2 regions of the Desulfovibrio piger genome follow, and region 1 is predicted to be linked to the other one. Evidence: predicted binding sites of a transcription regulator. Region 1 holds the regulator's gene; the other holds the start of a gene.

Region 1 (4,950 bases):
ACAGGGGCCTGTCAGCCAGCCTGAAGACAAAGGAGGAGCGGGCCACCCCCGCGAGGACAAAAAAAAAGCGTAGTGCACGCCCAGCCAGAGGGCATCAGAGAAGCTGCTCATAAGCATCCCGGATCTTGTCGGAAGGCACACAGCGAAAATCCAGCTCCACCTGCTGCTGCAGCATGGCCCGCAAATCGTCCCTGTCCTGCGGGGAAAGGGCCACATGCGGAAAAAGCTGGATCTTGCCCGGTGCGTAGTGCAGATTGCCGATATTGAGGGCACGGATGGCGACGCCGCTTTCCAGGGCCCTGCGGGCATCCTGGCAATCGGCAAAGAGCACGAGGCTGCTCTCGCCGCAGCAGGCCAGGGTCTCGGGCAGGGCATCCACCGGCACGAAGTGGACGGCCACCTGTTCCGGCACGGCCAGGGACACGATCTGCTGCTGCAGAAGGTCCGCGGACATGGCGTCATTGGCAACGATCAGGTGCCGGGCGGCCACATAGGGCAGCCAGCCTTCGATGACCTGCCCGTGCACCAGACGATTGTCCACTCTGAACCAGAGCATACGAATCAATCGCCTGTTTTTTCTTTGTTCCGGGAGCGCAGCATGCTGCCGGCCACGACGATGCCCTTGGTACCGGCCTCTCCGGCCAGCCTGGCCAGCTCGGCCAGGGGCTTTTCGCGGCAGGTGAAGACCTTGAGCAGCATGGGCAGGTTGACGCCGGTGACGACTTCCACATGATGGCTCCCCAGCAGGGAGAGGGCCAGGTTGGTGGGGGTGCCGCCGAACATGTCGGTGAGGATGATGACCCCGGCGCCCTTGTCCAGCCGCTGGGCGGCATCATCCAGACGGCGCACGGTCTCGGGCACTTCCTGGGCGATGTCCACGCTGATGGAGGTGCAGTCGCTCAGGGTACCAAGGATGAACTCCGCCGTGCGCAGCATGGCAGAACCATAGTCGGCATGGGCAACGACGATGATGCCGACCTGGGTGGAAGATTGCTGTTCCGACATGACATACCTCGCGCTGGAACTGAAATTTCTGCAAAATGCAGCATGTAATGCCAAGAGTGCCAGCTTTCCTAGCCAAGTTCAAGGTGCCTGTGCTCAAGACTGGCCGGATAATCCGCCTGGCGCAGCATCTGGAACAGGGCCTCGGCCGTGGCCACGGAGCGGTGGCGGCCACCGGTGCAGCCCACGGCTATGGCCACCCGGTAGCGGCCTTCCGCTTCCATCTGCGGCAGCATGAAGCGCACCAGGTCGAAAAGCTTTTTCTCGAATTCCTGCGCTGCCTCGGTGGCAAAGACATAGTCACGGACCGCCTTGTCCTTGCCGCTGAGAGGACGCAATTTCTCTACAAAATAGGGGTTGGGCAGGAAGCGCAGGTCAAAGACGAAATCCGCCTCGCGCGGGACACCATACTTGAAGCCGAACGAGATGACGTTGACACGGATGGCCCGCAGCCTGCCCGGCGTCCTGCTCCAGCGCTTCTGGATGGCACGGCGCAGGTCATGGATGGAAAAACGGCTGGTATCTATGACCAGATCCGCCATCTCGCGCACAGGGGCCAGCCGCGCGCGCTCCTCGCGCAGGGCATCCTCAAGCCCCATGCCCTCGCGTTCCAGCGGGTGCGGCCGGCGGGTCGTGGCGTAACGCCGCATGAGCTCCTGCGGTCCGGCCTCCAGAAAGAGCAGCATGGGCCGGACACCGTGTTCCGCAAGCCGGGCAAGGGCCACGTTGAGCTCTTCCAGAAAATCCTGCTGCCGCATGTCCATGCCCAGGGCCATGCCCCGGAAACGCTCCATGGATTCGCGCCGCATCATGTCCGCCATCTCGGCGGCCAGCCCGGCAGGCAGTCCGTCCACGGTAAAATAGCGCAAGTCCTCAAAGACCTGCAACGCCGTACTCTTACCGGCCCCTGAAAGGCCGGTGACGATGCAGACCTGGACAGGCGTGGCCGCTTCATCGGATGATGTCTGGCTCATGGCACTCTCGAAGGGGCCCCCTTGCGGGGGCCCCGAAGTCTTTACAGGACAGGGTCGATGACGGCATAGCCGCCGATGCGGCGGCGGTACACCACATTGACGCGGTCGGTCTCGGCATTGATGAAGACCAGGAAGTCACTGCCGATGGATTCCAGCTGCATCAGGGCTTCGTCCAGATGCAGGGGCTTGGGCGCAAAGCGCTCGGTGCCCACCACGGCGGGCTCTTCATCGGGATCGGCTTCCAGGTTGTAGGTGAACACGTCCACATTGGCGTTGCGGGCCTGACGGCGCTGTTCCTTGACGCGCGAGACGTGCTTCTTGATCTGGGCCTCGACCTTGTCCACCACAAGGTCGATGGCGGCATACATGTCGGAAGACTGTTCGGAAGCGCTCAGGTGCAGCCCCTCGCCGGCGATGGTCACTTCACAGCGATGCCGGAACTTGTCCACAGTAAGCACAACACCGACTTCCAGTCCGGAAGCCTTGCCAAAAAAGCGCCCCATCTTTTCCATGCGGCGACGGGCATACTTCTTCAGATGATCGGAGGCCTCGAAGTTCTTGAAAGTGAAAGCAATGTTCATAGAACCTCCCGTGGTGCAGGAATCAGAAATGTTCCTTGCGCTTTGAGGATGAGGGGATGTTCAGCGCCGTGCGGTACTTGGCCACCGTGCGCCGTGCGATGTTGACCTTCAACTGTTCCTTGAGCAGCTCGCCGAGCCGCTCATCGCTCAGGGGCGATTTGGGATCTTCAGCAGCGATGAACTTTTTGATCAGGGCCTTGACACTTTCAGAGCCTACCTGACTTCCATCGTCCAGTTCAAGCCCGCTGTTGAAGAAAAATTTGAGCTCGAAGATGCCGTGCGGCGTCGCCACATATTTGTTGGTGGTGATGCGGCTGACCGTGGACTCGTGCATCCCGATATCGTCGGCGATATCCTTGAGGATGAGCGGCGCGAGCTTGGTGACGCCGTCGCGGAAAAAGGGCTGCTGGTGCTTGACGATGCTTTCCACCACTTTATACAGCGTCCGCTGCCGCTGGTACAGACTGCGGATGAGCCAGGAGGCCGAACGTATTTTTTCCGAAACGTAGTCCTTCTCTTTTTCATTACAGGAGGGAACGCCATCACGCAACATGCTGGAGAGCTGCAGATGCGGCAGGCCCTCCTCGTTGAGCAGGATGACGAATTCGTCGCCGACACTGTACACGAAGACGTCGGGGCTCACATAGGTGGGCTCGCTGCTGTCGAAGCTGGCACCGGGCAGGGGCTCCAGGGACTGGATGATGTCCAGGTATTCGCGCAGGCCTTCCATGTCCAGCTTGAACTTGCGCAGCAGGGGCTTGTAGCGGTGGGCCTCCAGGTCTTCCAGATGCGACTGCACCAGTTCCATCAGGATGGGGTCACGGTCATAGCGCAGGTTCTTCAGCTGCACCAGCAGGCATTCGCGGGCATCCCGGGCCGCCACGCCCACCGGATCGAAGAGCTGCACGCGCTCCAGCACCGTCTGCACGGCCTCCGGCGTGGTGGACGCCATCTCGGCGATCTCCTCCACGCTGGCGCGCAGATAGCCCGAAGAACCCAGGTTGCCGATGATGATCTCGCCGATCGCCTTCTGTTCGTCCGTCAGGGTCGAAAGGTGCAGCTGCCAGAGCAGATGCCCTTCCAGCGTGGGCTTGGCCGAATAGCGGGCCTCCAGGGGGGAGATCTCTTCCGCGATCTCCAGCTCCCGGCCCTGCGAGGTACGCGGCGTGCTGGCGAACTCGCCAAGATATTCCTCCCAGTCGGCATTGCGGGACAGATCCGCGTCATAGACTTCGTCCTGGGGCTTCTCATGCCGGGGCTCTTCCTGGTCCTGCTGGGCTACGGGCTCATTGGCCGGGGCCTCTTCCAGGAAAGGATTCTCCAGCAATTCCTGCTGGACGGTCTCCAGAAGTTCGACACGAGAAAGCTGCAACAGCTTGATGGCCTGCTGCAGCTGGGGGGTCATGACCAGCTGCTGCGACAATTTGAGTTGTTGACGAAGTTCCAATGCCATGGGGTGCTATCCTGTCAGTAAAAATTTTCTACTTTTCAAATACCATGCCACATGCTGCACCAATAGGCAAGGGAGGCGGGCTTGCGAGCATAAAAAAGGGAATATTTCAAGTCATTGCATAAAAAAAGGACGCCCCGCGCCGGCGGAGCGTCCTGAACGGCTTTTCGTGCACAAAAGCCCTATTTCCTGTGGTTGTCCTTGGCGGCCTTGATGAATTCACGGAACAGGGGATGCGCCGCCATGGGGCGGGACTTGAATTCGGGGTGGAACTGGCAGCCCAGGAACCAGGGATGGTCGGGCAGCTCCACGATCTCCATCAGGGAGCCGTCGGGAGCGGTACCGCTGAAGACCATGCCCTTCTCTTCCAGCAGATCCTTGAAAGCGTTGTTGAATTCGTAGCGGTGGCGGTGGCGTTCCTCCACCAGCTCCTTGCCGTAGGCCTCAAAGGCGCGGGTACCGGGGATGATCTTGCAGGGGTAGGCGCCCAGACGCATGGTGCCGCCCTTGTCGCTCTCGGCATCGCGCTTTTCCAGGTTCTTGGTGCGGAAGTCGAACCATTCGGTCATCAGGTAGATGACCTTGTGGGCGCTCAGGGGATCGAACTCTTCGGAATTGGCGTCTTCCAGGCCGGCCACATGGCGGGCGAACTCGATGACAGCGCACTGCATGCCCAGACAGATGCCGAAGAAGGGGATGCGGTTTTCGCGGGCATAGCGGATGGCGGCGATCTTGCCCTCCACGCCGCGATAGCCGAAGCCGCCGGGCACCAGGATGCCGTCGCAGCCGGCAAAGGTGGCGGCCACGTTGCTGTCGTCCACGTTCTCGGAATTGACGTAACGCAGGTTCACGGAAACGCGGTTGGCCACACCGCCGTGGATCAGGGCTTCGTGCAGGCTCTTGTAGGCTTCCTTCAGGTCCACATACTTGCCCACGATGGCGA
Region 2 (4,950 bases), 1.4 Mb from region 1:
GTCGGGGTCCATGCGGGCCGGGGGCAGATCGGCCGGGAGGCTGTTCACCAGCCGGACGCCGCGTTTTTCGGCATCCTGGGCGATGAGGCGCAGCACATGGGCCACGCTGTCTTCCAGCGGCGCGGCCACGGGACGCACGTCACTGGGGCGCGAGAGCCCGATGAGCTCGCTGATGACGCGGTTGAGGCGCTCCACCTCGCGCACCATGACGCCCGCGGCCTTGCGGTCCTCGCTGCCTTCGGGGAAACGCATGCCGAAATAGGTGGCGTAGCCCTTGATGGAACTGAGCGGGTTGCGGATCTCGTGGGCCACCCCGGCGGCCAGCGTGCCCACGGCGGCCAGCTTTTCCTTGCGGCGGATCTCTTCTTCCAGGCGGCGTATCTCGCCTTCGGCCCGGCGCTGGCGGCGGCGGGACTCGCGGGCGCGCTGGGCATAGTACAGGGCCAGCAGGCAGGCCAGGCCCACCAGCATGGCCACCCCGGCCAGCATGAAGACGTGGTCCCTGTCCTGGCTGCGGGTGATCTCGAAGGGCGAGAGGTCGAGGCCCAGGAAGATGACGGGTTGCGGCAGGCCCGGCGGCAGCTGCTGCCCCTGCGGGGGCTGCATGAAATAGCGGTAGACCACGAACACGCGCTGCCCTTCCATATTGAGGACGGCGGAGCGGGTCCGGCTGCCGGGGGCCAGCATCTTCATGGTCTTCTCGTCAGCCTCTTCGCCGTTGATGCGCAGTATCTCGCCCAGGCGGTTGCCGTTGCTGTGGGCCAGGATGGTGCCGTCGGGCATGGTGACGGCGATGAACTGCACGTCCGAGGTGCTGGCCATCTCCTTGAGCAGGATCTGCAGGCGCACCCGGGCCTCGCCGCGCATGCTGGTGCGCAGCATGCTCTCGAAAGCCATGATCAGGGAGCTGCCCTTTTCGGCCAGCAGGCGCGACATGGCGCGCTCGTTGCGTTCGATGGAGGCCAGGGCCAGCAGGGTGACCAGCAGGATGAGGACGAAGGCCGTCCCGCCCAGCAGCAGTCCCAGCGGGGTGTTCTGCTGCTGGGCCAGCTGCGAACGGGCCTGCGAGCAGTCGTTCTCGCGCACGGCCTGGTCATTGGCCACCATGCCGCCGCTGTCCTGACCGGACGCGGAAGGCCCCGGCGTCTGGCGGGGCCGGCGGGCGGCGCGGGCCAGCCTGTGGCGGCGGGGGTCCAGCAGGGCGGCAGCGGCGGAAAGGCAGCGGCGGAAAAAGTTCATGCCTGCACTATAAGCATGGTTGGGGCCCCTGTCACCTTGCCGTCGGATATTTGGCTTGCATGTTTTTTGCAGGAACAGGAAAAGACGAAAAAAATGCCACGGCCCGTGCGCGGCCTTTCCTTGCGCCGCGGACACAGGCTTGATATGCCAGAAGCATGGCCCAACAGAACAAGGTTTGCCTATGTGGAAGAATATAGTTGTCAGTGGTCTGGTGATGACATCGCTCCTGCTGCTGCCGCTCCTGGCGGCTGCCGGGGGACATCATGGCGGCGGTCACGGGCCGCGCGGCTATCGCAATGTCGACCAGTGGCTCCAGAGCCTGCCCGAGGAACAGCAGGTCAAGGCCCGTGCCATCCTTGAAGAAGCCCGCCCCGGCATCGAGGATACCCGCTGGCGCATACGCCAGAAGCGGGAAGAGCTGGCCCATTTCGATTATGCGGAGGATTCGTCCGCCGAGACGCTTTCCCGCCTGGGCTGGGAACTGCAGGACCTGCGCGACCGCCTGCGCCTGCAGCTGGCGCAGCTGGAGGGCCGCCTGCTGGACGAGGTGGGCGTGAGCTTTCGCCGTGCCGGCAAGAGCCGGGGCTGCAACAGCATGATCCGGCAGGACGTGATCCATGCCTATTCCCTGCAGGAAAGCCTCGAACCCTGCCCGTAACGCCCGCCGACCTTCGCCGACTATCCATGCCCCGCCCGGACGGGGCTTTTTTTGTGCCCGGGCTCCGGCGTCGGGGCCCTGTGCCGGGGTGTATGAAAATTTGTCTGCTGTATAATTTTTAGCCAGATCCGCCCGCCGGCTGCATAAAAACTGGACATCCGGGGCCCCCGCCCGCCCGCCGGAAACGGCATGTTTGCCGGGTTGTGTATTCAACATATTGATTTATATTAAAAAATTATATTTGGCACGGGGGTTGCTATAAAACAGAGCACAAAGGGCAAGACCCAAAGCCCAAAGACAATCCACTCTGCAAAGAGACAAAGGAGCACATATATGAAGACTTCCCGTGTGATGATCCCTGCCCTGCTGGCTGCTGCCCTCATCGGCGGAACCATGACCTCCGACGCTTTCGCCGGTCCCCACCATCGCGGTCAGGGCAACGGTTACGGTCCCTGTTACGGTTACGGCGACGGTGGCTGCTGGGAAGGCGGCTGGGGACATCACGGTCACGCCCGCGGCTGGGGTTACCGGGCCATGTCGGACGCGCAGCGCGCCAAGTTCGACAAGATCATGGAAGAGTTCGCTCCCCGCATGGAACAGCTGCGCGACAGCATCTATGTCAAGCGCCAGGAACTGCGGGCTTTGGAAAACGCCACCAACCCCGATGTGAAGGCCGTGCGCGAGGCCGCTACCGAAATGACCCGCCTGCGCAACGAGATGGCCGACCTGCATGACGCCCTGGGCGACAAGCTGGCTGCCGAAGTGGGCGTGCCGGAAGGCTTCAAGGACGGCCCCCGTGGCCCCCGTGGTCCCCGTGGCGATCGCGGCCCCGCCTTTGACGGCCCCCGCGGTGGCGCCGGCTGCTACGACGGCCCCTATCGCGGCCACTACTAAGCGCTGATACCTGCCAACGGCAGCAAGAAATATCTGGCCGGAAGATCCTCCTCCCTCCGGCCAGGCTCCCGAGAACAGCAACCTCCTTTGACAGGCACCTTTAACCGGAGCCCGCGCTCCGCAAGAAATGCAGTCCTCTGGAACGTCTACCCCGGCCGGGGATCTCCCCTGGCTCCGGCCGGGCCTTTCCGAAAAAGGCAGGTGTACACCCCGAGATAGCCCCTCCCCGCCTCTGGCGGACACCATATCCGGCAGGGCGATCCCCCTTGGTCCTGCCGGGGCTCACAAGAGCATCCTCCTCCTTCACCATAACCTCTAACCATCAGAACATCCTCCCTCTTTGGCCGGCTGCCCCTCCCCCTGGGCAGCCGGTCGTCTTTTTCCGGCCGCTGCTCCGGCCGGTCCGCCTTCCTGTCCGTCCGGCGGCAGGGTGTGCCCCCGGGGGACAGGGGCCCGCCTGTGCCCGGGGCCTGCGGCCTGCGCTGCCGGACGCCGGGACGGGGGAGGGCCCTTCCTCCCCGGGCGCCCCCGGTCTTCAGCGGCGCGGCAGTCCGTCCGGGCCGGCGGGCGGGGCGGTCTTCGCACCTGCCGTTTTCGGACAGCGGCCGCTTCCTCCCCGGACGCCATGCCCTCCGGCGGGCGCGGTGCATGCCGTCATCGTTCCTCCCGCAGGCTCCGCCATCCTGTGCGCCACGGCATCGGCCCGGCCCGCGGACACAAAAAAGGCGTCCACCGCACGGGGCGGCGGACGCCTTTGCCGTCGGGCGGATGCGGCGCCCGGGATCAGAACAGCTTGTAGAGCAGGGAAGAGATGGCCACGCAGCCGGCGGCCAGCACGAAGGCATTGCTCCACTGGCCGCGGTAGCGGCGCATGGCCGGGACCTTGTGCACGGCGTACATGGGCATGATGAACAGGATCACGGCGATGACCGGGCCGCTGAGGGACTCGATGATGTCCAGGATGCCGGGGTTGAGCCAGCCGGCCAGCCAGAGGGTCACGAAGAAGAACAGGGCGATGCCGGTGCGCACGCGGCGCGAGGTGGCCGTGGTTTCGGGGGTGGAGGACATCTGGACCAGGATGCCGTGCAGGCCTTCGCGGGCGCCCAGGTAGTGGCCGAAGAACGAGCTGCCGATGGCCAGGAAGGCGATGAGCGGACCGAACCAGGAAATGACGGGATTGTCGAACTGGTTGGCCAGATAGGAGAGCACGGGGATGTTCTGGGCCTTGGCTTCCATCAGCTGGGCGGGGCTGAGGCTGAGCACGCAGCTGAAGACGAAGGCCATGACGAAGAGCACCAGGATACAGGCCGTGCCGCGCAGGGTCCGGGCGGCCTTCTGTTCGGCCGTGTCGCCGTAGTGGCGGCGCTGGGCCAGGGCAAAGGAGGAGATGGCGGGCGAATGGTTGAAGGCGAAGACCAGCACCGGCAGGGTGAGCCAGAGGGTGCCCAGGAAGCTGCCGGCGTCAGGCATCTGCCCCAGGGCGGAGGTGTTCCAGTGCGGGACGAGGTAGAGCGACAGACAGAAGAGGATGGCGCACAGGGGGTAGACCAGCCACTCGTTGAATTTGAGCATGAAGCTCTCGCCCAGCAGGATGACGGCCATCAGGGCCGCCACCAGCACGCCGGAAAGCAGCAGGCGCGGCGGCGCGGCCAGCTGCAGCTGGTTGACGATGAAGGATTCCACCGTGTTGGTGATGCCCACGGCATAGATGAGCAGGATGGGATAGATGGCGAAGAAATAGAGCAGGGTGATGAGCTTGCCTGCGGAAAGGCCGAAATGCTCTTCCACCACGGCGGTGATGTCGCTGTCGGCACGGGAGGAGGACAGCACGAAGCGGGCCAGGCCCCGGTGGGCGAAATAGGTCATGGGGCCCACCAGCAGGGTGATGACGACCAGGGGCCAGATGCCGGACATGCCCGCATTGATGGGCAGGAAAAGGATGCCCGCGCCCACCGCGGTGCCGAAAAGGTTGAGCATCCAGACGACGTCGAATTTCGTCCAGCGGCCGCAGGCGGCGTGGCCGGTCTCAGGGGTCTGTGCCATGAAGGTTCCTTGCAGGTGAAAAGGTTGGAAAAGCAGGGGAACAGGTCCCGGGCCCGTGGCAGGGGCATGCTGGGGGCATCCGGCAGCGGCGGGTGCCCTTCCTGTTCCTGTCCGGG

The links. Region 1 encodes sigma-54, which starts transcription at its own class of promoters, with help from an activator protein. Its sites were predicted from a motif close to CTGGCACGGNNNNTGCTT; they were not measured.
Region 2: DESPIGER_RS07970 (Spy/CpxP family protein refolding chaperone) is a predicted target of sigma-54. The motif match lies at 2,139-2,156, and genes of this name have one in related genera.

Annotation. Positions count from the first base shown of each region.
Region 1 covers NZ_LT630450.1:285,575-290,524, reverse strand. The annotation lists gene DESPIGER_RS01515 (hypothetical protein) at 1-46, opposite strand, end outside; gene DESPIGER_RS01510 (PTS sugar transporter subunit IIB) at 95-556, opposite strand; gene DESPIGER_RS01505 (PTS sugar transporter subunit IIA) at 562-1,005, opposite strand; gene rapZ (RNase adapter RapZ) at 1,074-1,976, opposite strand; gene hpf (ribosome hibernation-promoting factor, HPF/YfiA family) at 2,018-2,557, opposite strand; gene rpoN (RNA polymerase factor sigma-54) at 2,580-4,010, opposite strand; gene DESPIGER_RS01485 (CTP synthase) at 4,190-4,950, opposite strand, start outside.
Region 2 covers NZ_LT630450.1:1,736,684-1,741,633, reverse strand. The annotation lists gene zraS (two-component system sensor histidine kinase ZraS) at 1-1,239, opposite strand, end outside; gene DESPIGER_RS07975 (periplasmic heavy metal sensor) at 1,421-1,897, shown strand; gene DESPIGER_RS07970 (Spy/CpxP family protein refolding chaperone) at 2,231-2,791, shown strand; gene DESPIGER_RS07965 (aromatic amino acid transport family protein) at 3,575-4,834, opposite strand.